Regions from separate parts of the Janthinobacterium sp. PSPC1-1 genome, predicted to be linked through region 3. Evidence: predicted binding sites of a transcription regulator. Region 3 holds the regulator's gene; each other region holds the start of a gene.

Region 1 (2,199 bases), on a different contig from region 3:
TCGTGACCCTCGCCTTCCGCGCGTGCCACGATGTGGGCTTTCTTGCCCAGGAAATAGGCCACGTCCGATTCCAGCTTGGTCAGCGGATCGGCGGCGACGGCGCGCAGCCCCATGATGCAGCGGCGCAGGAACAGCAGCTGTTGTGCTTTCTCGGTGATGGACAGACGGCCATCGCGTGCATAGCTGAGCAGCTTCAGGCCGGACAGGCGTTTGGCGTTGCGGGCAACGCAAGCACTGGGGCGCTCGGTCTTGATGCCGCGTGCAACTTGCTCCAGCGCGTCATATTCATCGGTTGTTAATTTCTCGTTCTTCATTACTTTTCCATAAAAGGCCAGGTGTTCGGCCCCCATGGTACGCGCCCCGCTGCGCATCGGCAACAGGCAACGTGAATCTAGCGCCGCCCGCCAGCCGGCCAGGCGGCGGAAACACGGGCGTGATGAGCGTTATTTGTAGCTGCGCAGCAGCAGCCATGCCAGTCCGCAACCAGCCACGGCGCCCGCCAGGGCCAGCGCTGCGAGGTTTTTGCTGGTGATCACAGGGCGCCGGCCCAGGTAGATTTTGTTATGCAAGGAATTGCCCATGATGGTCTCCTGTACAAGAATTTTTATGATGTCTCATTATAAGAACAGAATCGTGACGGCCACATGACACACAGCAGTTAGCGCTTGATTTGTATCCACTCGGCAACGTTTATTGGTATTTTTGTTGTTTAATTGGCGTGGCGATCCCGCCGACCGCGCAATCCATTTCCGACCAGAAATAAACAGCGCGCGGCAGTGGCCTCGCCGCTCAGGTGCGTTCAGGCGTGCGGCAACTTGCTGTCAGCCCATCCTGACGGGCGGCGGTGGTGGCGTCGGTTCCTCGACGGGCACGGGCTCCGTGTGCGGCGGCTTTTCCGGCGGCGGCGTCAGCGGATCGCCTTCGGGCGGCGGCGGGATGTCTGGTTCAGGCGTGCTGTGCGCATGCAGCGGGGCATGACGGGATGGTAGTTGCATGGTGACCTCCTTTGCCCCACTCTAGCCGATGACAGGAAAGACTGGCGCCCGCGAGCCGCGCCATAGGCCGGCTAAAACGTCGATTTTTTTTACACAAGCACGAAGAATGGCATCCCTGCTTTTATAAGCTGTTGAATTCAAATACAAATATTACATGGTACGAATTCTGCTTCAAGGGCGTATGAGGTTATCTGAGGCAGCCGCCACAGTGACCTGGTCCGATCAACCCTCACGCTGAAGGAAATGCCATGAAAACGCTGTCCTCATTCCTGCGTCTCGCTCTCTCCGCGGCCACCATCGGCGCCGCGCTGATCAGTGCTCCCGCATTCGCTGGTCCTTTGTTCACCGTCAATGAAGGTTCCGTCCCCGGTACCGCAGCCAATCTGGTGGTGGCCGACCGCATCAGCTTTGAATATCACGCGCGCGTCGAACAAACCATCGTTGGCGGTTTGGGTGGCGGCAACGATCCCTTCACTCAAACAGGCTTTCTGAGCAAGGCCGCTTTCGGCAGTCCCACTGGCGGCAGCGTTCCGTCGCAACTGAACGCCCTGAATGGCTATGGCATCTATGGCCTGTTCAGCATCACCGGTCAGTCCGATACGCTGGCTGGAGGGATCCACGCTACCTTTCAAACCCTGACCATGACCTTGTACATCGACCCCAACCAGGACACGTCACTGTCGGTCAGTAACGTCGCAGGCTCGCCGGTGAATGTGGGTGGCGTCTCCGGGGATGACTATGCGATCGTGACCTACACGCTCGACGTGGGCGAAGCACACATTTTCGCCGGCCTGGCCCAGGGCGACTTCAAGGCCTTGCTTAACGCCACATTGACGCCGCAAGGACAGTTGTTCTTCGTCAACCCCAACCCGTTTTTCCCACTGGAGTCCCTCAGCGGGAATACCAACAGCTTCATCGGCGGCAGCCTGACCAACAGTTTCGTCGCGATGGCCGACGGTGGCGGCCTGGAATTATTCCAGGCCGCTGTACCTGAACCAGGCACCATCGCCCTGCTCGGTATCGGCCTGTTTGGCCTGGGCCTGACTGCGCGCCGCCAGCAAGGCGGGCAACGCCAGGCTTGAGATGCGATCATCCAGTCTGAAAGCCGCTGATGTCCTCAGCGGCTTTTTTCGCTGCGGCAAGCGGCAAGCCCATGCCGCTCACGCAAGCGTCCTCCCGTTGACCGGCGCCACCAGCAAGTCTT
Region 2 (2,199 bases), on a different contig from region 3:
ATCGCTTCGATGGCCTGGTCGACAATGGCGTCATCGACGGCCGCTTCAATCTTGGTCTTTGGCAAGAAATCGACGACATACTCGGCGCCACGGTAGAGTTCCGTGTGACCTTTCTGGCGACCGAAACCTTTCACTTCGGTGACGGTAATGCCTTGCACATTGATAGCCGACAAGGCTTCACGCACTTCGTCCAGTTTGAACGGTTTAATGATTGCTGTAATCATTTTCATGGCATTCTCGCTTAAAAGGTTTTGGACACGGTCAGTACGAGGCCGCTTTTCGCCAGGTTCTTGCCATTCGGCGCCAGCGACGTGATATTGGCTTTGACGTAGGCAAGGGCAACGGTTGCCATGCCGAAATCCTTGGTGACACCGAGCTTGTAATCGGTGTAGCTGAGGGAATCGTTGTGCGCGACCTTCTGGCGGCCCACATGCAGGTTCAGCAGATAACCTTCGTACATATCGATATTCGCGCCCACATCGAGGTAGCCGCTGTTCTTGCTGTCGGCGACACCAAACAGATTGGTCGTCGAGTGCGAGTACTTGATATAGGCAGGGCCGTAGCCAAGTTGGCCATACAGCTCGAAAGTGTTGGCATTGGTGCTCAGTCCATTCGAGGGATAGAAATAGTACAGGCCGCCCACGTCATAGGTAAAATCCTTGCTGATCTCGCCCCGCTTGCCGCCGTAGATATCCCATTCCAGATTGGTATCGCCGCCGCCATCCTTGATCCATTTGATGCTCGACAACCAGGTGCCCACATACAGGCCCGTCGGATTGTGGGTATAGTCGGCACCACCGCTGATGGCTGGGTCAAGACGGCTTTGCGAGACGCCACGGTAGCGGTAGTCGGTGGTCAATGCCACGTTGTAGCTCACCACGTTATCAGGTACGGCTTCGGCAGCAGCAGGCGCTGCCGCTGCATCCTGGGCCATGGCGCTACCGCACACGGCGGTCATGGCCAGCGTCAACGCTGCTACTAAAGTCATGTTCTTGGAGAGATTCTTCATGGCGATTTCCTTTTATTGAACTTTTAAAGCGGTTGAGGTTTAAAATCTTGGCTGGAGATCACAAAGCGTTCATACCTTCTTTAGCAGAATACGTGCCAGCTCTCTTGCCATCTTGATAGGTGCATTTCCGTCCATACATACCCGGCAAGCCGCCAGGACTGCGGATACGGGCTGCTGAAGCACAATGGACCGCCCAGTTTCGCACCAGATTAACGCCGCTGTGCACCGCAATGGTGCGATGCACAGGCCGCACCATAAAAGGACTGACCATGGACATGAATACCTTCTTTAACGACTTGCAAGGCAAGATCCATCAAGCCATCGAAAACTCGCCGGCCAAGGATATCGAGAAAAACGTGAAATCGATGATGACCCAGGGCTTCGCCCGTCTCGATCTCGTCACGCGCGAGGAATTCGATATCCAGGCGCAAGTGCTGGCCAAGACCCGCGCCAAGCTGGACGCACTGGAATTGCGCCTGATCGAACTGGAAACGCGCCTGAACGACCCAAAGGCATAAAGTACCGCCAGCAAGGTCGCGTTATACACGGCCTTGCTGGCATATCTCAAGCCTGACGGCGCTTCAAGCGCTAGACTGATCCTGACCGCGCTCGCGCCACAGGGGAGTCTGATGAGTCTGGCCGTCCTGAAAAGCCGCGCCCTGGCCGGCATGGAGGCACCCGAGGTAAGTGTCGAAGTCCACCTTGCCAATGGCTTGCCCTCGTTTACGATAGTCGGCCTGCCGGATACGGAAGTGAAGGAATCGCGCGACCGCGTCCGCGCCGCGCTGCAAAACTGCGGCTTTGAGATGCCGGCGCGGCGCATTACGGCCAATCTGGCGCCGGCGGACCTGCCCAAGGAATCGGGCCGCTTCGACTTGCCCATTGCGCTGGGCATCCTGGCCGCCTCCGGCCAGTTGCCAGATGAGCAATTACACCACTACGAATTCGCGGGCGAACTGTCGCTGTCGGGCCAGCTACGTCCCATCCGTGGCGCACTGGCCATGACCTTTGCCATGCAGCGCAGCCAATCGGGCACGCCACGCGCCTTCATCCTGCCGCAAGCGAACGCGGACGAAGCGTCGCTGGTCAGCGATGCCTGCATCTATCCCGCCCACAGCCTGCTCGAGGTCTGCGCGCATTTTGCCGCGCGCTCCAGCCAGACGGCCCTGCAACGCCATCAGCCCGTGCTG
Region 3 (2,199 bases):
TTGCCTGTCCAGCTTGTCGATCAGGATATCGATTGCGGCATACAGGTCGTGCGCCAGGCTTTCCACATAGACTGTTTTGCCACTCAGACGCAGGTTGACTTCGGCCTTTTGACGTTTTTCTTTCTCTTTGAGGTTATCCACGGTCAGAATCACGGCGATATCGATAACTTGATCGAAATGACGTTTCACGCGCTCCAGCTTCGTTTGTACGTATTCACGGATGGCTGGTGTCACTTCGAGATGATGTCCGCTGATGGTGAGATTCATACACACTCCTAAAGATGATCGGGTTCGTGCGGTCCATCCTATCCGGCCCGCAGAGGAACCGAAAAAAACTTACAAACACTTACGCAGGCTCACTGGCGGAATTTTCAACGCTTCCCGGTATTTGGCAACAGTACGTCGCGCAATCACCATGCCTTGTTCCCCCAGCATGTCCGCAATCTTACTGTCGGATAAAGGATTTTTAGGGTCTTCTGCTCCTGTCAGTTGCACGATCAATGCCCGTATCGCCGTCGATGATGCTTCGCCCCCCGCTTCGGTGGCGACGTGGCTACCAAAGAAATATTTCAACTCAAACATGCCATGCGGGGTCAGCATGTACTTTTGGGTTGTTACCCGCGAGATAGTACTCTCGTGTAAACCCAGTGTATCAGCTATTTCACGGAGCACAAGGGGGCGCATGGCAACGGCCCCATGCGAGAAAAAGTTCTTTTGTCTTTCTACTATCGCCTGCGCCACACGCAAGATCGTGTCGAAACGCTGGCGCATATTCTTGATCAGCCACTTGGCTTCCTGCAATTGCGCGCCCATGGCGCCCTCGCCCTTGCCCTGCTTGAGCAAGTTGGCGTACATGGCGTTGACGCGCAGGCGCGGCATGACGTCGTTGTTCAGGGTGACTTGCCAGCCATTGCGCGCGCGCTTGACGACGACGTCGGGCACCACGTAATCGGACACATCCGAGGCGAACACGGCGCCCGGATGCGGATTGCACTGGCGAATCACCGTCTGCGCTTCACGCAAGTCTTCTTCGTCGCAATCGAGGGCTTTTTTCAGCTTGTTGAAATCGCGCTGGGCAAACCAGGCCAGGTGCTTTTCCACGATGACGAGGGCCATGCGCCGCGTTACCATGGCGACGTGCGGCAAGCGCTTGATTTGCAGCGCCAGGCATTCGGACGCGTTGCGCGCACCCACACCGGGCGGATCGAAACTTTGCAGCAGGGACAAGGCCGTGCGCATCTCGTCGGCATCGATTTCCAGCTCTTCCGGCAAGCGCGCCAGGATGTCGTCGAGCGACTCTTCCAGGTAGCCATTGTCGTCGAGCGCGTCGATGATCAGCTCGACCAGCGCGCGGTCGCGCAACTCGAGCACCGTCACGCGCATCTGCTCCATCAGGTGCTCGCGCAGGGTGCAGTGGTGGGCCTCCAATTGCGGACGCGAATCTTCGTCGTCGGGCGCCTTGCCCCGGCTCGCCTCGCTCCAGTCGCTGTCGCCGCCATCCGCGGCGGCCGGGCTGTCGCCCGCTTCGCCGTCAAAGGTTTCCGCTTCGGCTGGCGCCGCGGGTGCATCCTGGCCTGGCGGCTGGGGCGGTGCTTCGGCCGGCGCGGCCGTGGAACTCAGGGCCCCGTCGGACAGCAGGCGCAGCGAATGGTCGAGCGGATCGTCGAGGCGCTCGAGCAAGGGATTGTCCGTCAGCAGTTGCTCTAGTTCCTGGTGCAATTCCAGGGTAGACAATTGCAACAGGCGTATCGATTGCTGCAACTGCGGCGTCAGTGCCAGGTGCTGCGAAGTGCGCAGCTGCAATGATTGTTTCATTGGCTCACATGCGGAAGTGTTCGCCCAGATAGACCCGGCGTACCGACTCGTTCGCGATGATGTCGTCGGGGCGTCCCGACGCCAGCACCGAGCCCTGGTTGATGATGTAGGCACGGTCGCAGATACCCAGCGTCTCGCGCACATTATGGTCGGTGATCAGCACGCCGATATTGCGCTCCTTCAAGAAGCGCACGATACGCTGGATCTCGATCACGGCGATGGGGTCGACACCGGCAAACGGTTCGTCGAGCAGCACGAAACGCGGGTCGGTGGCCAGCGCGCGGGCGATTTCCACACGGCGGCGCTCGCCGCCCGACAGGGACAGCGCCTGATTCTCGCGCAACTTTTCAATTTGCAAGTCGGCCAGCAATTTATCCAGGCGCT
Region 4 (2,199 bases), on a different contig from region 3:
CGCGCGCCAGGCGCGTTATGGTCGTCTTTTTCCGGCAGCGTGCAACCCAGCACGGACACGCCCGTGCGCATCACGTCCATCGGGTGGGCGGCGGCCGGCAGCGCTTCCAGGGCCGACTTGACTGCCGACGGCAAGCCGCGCAGGGATTTCAGCTTGGCTTTGTAGCCTTTCAATTCGGCGGCGGTCGGCAGCTTGCCGTGCACCAGCAGGTAGGCGATTTCCTCGAACTCGCAGCTGTCGGCCACGTCCAGGATGTCATAGCCGCGGTAGTGCAAATCGTTGCCGGTCTTGCCGACCGAGCACAGCGCCGTGTTGCCGGCAGTAACGCCGGACAGGGCGACGGATTTTTTAGGCTTGAAAGTAGCGACTTGCGGTGCGGTCATAGTGTTCTCCAGAAGATGATTGTCAGTCCAGTGCGGCGGGCTTGGACCTCCCAAGGCCCGCTCTTGTATAGGTGCTTACTTCTTTTGCGCGGCGAACAGCGCATCGAGCTTTTGCTCGAAGTCGTGGTAGTTGATCGATTCATACAGCTCCATGCGCGTCTGCATGGTGTCGACGACATTTTTTTGCGTGCCGTCGCGGCGCAGGGCGCGGTAGACGTTGTCGGCCGCCTTGTTCATGGCGCGGAAAGCCGACAGCGGATACAGGGCCAGGCCCACGTGGGCGCTGCGCAGTTCGTCCAGCGTGAACAGCGGCGTGGAACCGAATTCCGTGATGTTGGCCAGGATAGGCACGTTGACGGCCTTGGCGAACGTGGCATACATGTCCAGGTCCGTGATGGCTTCCGGGAAGATCATGTCGGCGCCCGCTTCGACGCAGGCGACGGCGCGTTCCAGTGCCGCTTCCAGGCCATCGACGGCCAGCGCATCGGTGCGCGCCATGATGACGAAGTTCGGGTCCGTGCGCGCATCGACGGCCGCCTTGATGCGGTCGACCATTTCTTCCTTGCTGACGATTTCCTTGCCCGGACGGTGGCCGCAGCGCTTGGCGCCCACCTGGTCTTCGATATGCAGGCCGGCAGCGCCAAACTTGATCATCGATTTCACGGTGCGCGCCACGTTGAAGGCGGACGAACCGAAGCCCGTGTCGGCATCGACCAGTAGCGGCAGGTCGCACACGTCGGTGATGCGGCGGATATCGGTCAGCACGTCGTCCAGGCTGGAAATGCCCAGGTCGGGCAAGCCCAGCGAGCCGGCCGCGACACCGCCGCCGGACAAATAAATGGCTTTATAACCGGCGCGCTTGGCCAGCAAGGCGTGGTTGGCGTTGATGGCGCCGACGACTTGCAACGGGGATTCTTCCTGGACGGCCTTGCGGAATGCGGCACCTGCGGAGTATTGAGTCATGTGTTCACCTTATGGGATTCGGGTCGTCCCGAATGTTTCATGGACTTGCTATGAGCATCACTATTGCAAATGCCGTGCCAGGGCCGCGCGTCCACCCGGAAAGTACGCCAGTACGCAGTGAGATAAGGGGGAAACGGCCATGTATCGGCATGGCGTGCAGTGTCACGCAAGGGAACAAGCATGTCACGATGCATGTCAATGATGTTTCAAATATGTTTCAATCATTCCATTTGAAACATTGAAACATGAAACATACCAGACTGCCACCGGGCGGAACTCCGGACGGGACGGCGGGCGCGCACATAAAAAAACAGCCGGCGGGCGCCGGCTGCAGGTTTGCTGGAAATGCTGGAACTAAGCCAGCCGCACCAGCGGATTGGCGATGATGTTGTCGATCTGGCGCACGGCTTCTTCGCAGGCGGCGGCAATGGCGCCATCCTCGTCGTCGCGCACGAACTGCATGGTCGAGCCTTCGAATACTTCCAGGCCTTCCGCTGTGGCGCGTTCGATGTCGCAGCTGGCAGACCATTTGCCATCGGTGGTGGGCACGGCCAGGGGAACGATTTCCCAGCCTTTATAGTGAATTTTAGAACTGTTTTCCATGGGGTGCCTCCTTCGTGACTGACTCAATAGTGGAAATCGTAGCATGAAGCGCGACCGCTAGCGACGTGTTTCAGGCGCCAGCGTGCGGTCAGGCTGACTTTCCGGCTAAACGATTTACGCTGGCTCAAGGACGCAACAGATTATCCACTTCCGTCCTGGCCACTTCTATCCCGGCCGTGCAAGCCGTCTCAGGCGCCGCATAGCCGCCCAGGGTGCGGCTGCGCGTGATCGCTTGCGCCGCGCTCTCGCC

Evidence for each region. Region 3 encodes sigma-54, which starts transcription at its own class of promoters, with help from an activator protein. Its sites were predicted from a motif close to TGGCANGNAANCTGCTTT; they were not measured.
Region 1: pepA (flocculation-associated PEP-CTERM protein PepA) is a predicted target of sigma-54. The motif match lies at 1,151-1,168, and genes of this name have one in related genera.
Region 2: ACP7EG_RS22125 (TorF family putative porin) is a predicted target of sigma-54. The motif match lies at 1,090-1,107, and genes of this name have one in related genera.
Region 4: prpB (methylisocitrate lyase) is a predicted target of sigma-54. The motif match lies at 1,409-1,426, and genes of this name have one in related genera.

The regions. Positions count from the first base shown of each region.
Region 1 is NZ_JAFCWP010000001.1:791,737-793,935, reverse strand. Features, by position in the region: gene ACP7EG_RS03595 (hypothetical protein) at 1-314, opposite strand, end outside; gene ACP7EG_RS03590 (hypothetical protein) at 444-581, opposite strand; gene ACP7EG_RS03585 (hypothetical protein) at 822-995, opposite strand; gene pepA (flocculation-associated PEP-CTERM protein PepA) at 1,244-2,077, shown strand; gene ACP7EG_RS03575 (nitroreductase family protein) at 2,156-2,199, opposite strand, start outside.
Region 2 is NZ_JAFCWP010000007.1:270,557-272,755, forward strand. Features, by position in the region: gene ACP7EG_RS22120 (P-II family nitrogen regulator) at 1-230, opposite strand, end outside; gene ACP7EG_RS22125 (TorF family putative porin) at 242-1,009, opposite strand; gene ACP7EG_RS22130 (accessory factor UbiK family protein) at 1,279-1,527, shown strand; gene ACP7EG_RS22135 (YifB family Mg chelatase-like AAA ATPase) at 1,639-2,199, shown strand, end outside.
Region 3 is NZ_JAFCWP010000002.1:589,186-591,384, reverse strand. Features, by position in the region: gene hpf (ribosome hibernation-promoting factor, HPF/YfiA family) at 1-267, opposite strand, end outside; gene ACP7EG_RS10170 (RNA polymerase factor sigma-54) at 337-1,815, opposite strand; gene lptB (LPS export ABC transporter ATP-binding protein) at 1,820-2,199, opposite strand, start outside.
Region 4 is NZ_JAFCWP010000001.1:1,090,761-1,092,959, reverse strand. Features, by position in the region: gene prpC (bifunctional 2-methylcitrate synthase/citrate synthase) at 1-383, opposite strand, end outside; gene prpB (methylisocitrate lyase) at 459-1,346, opposite strand; gene ACP7EG_RS04945 (hypothetical protein) at 1,701-1,949, opposite strand; gene ACP7EG_RS04940 (hypothetical protein) at 2,074-2,199, opposite strand, start outside.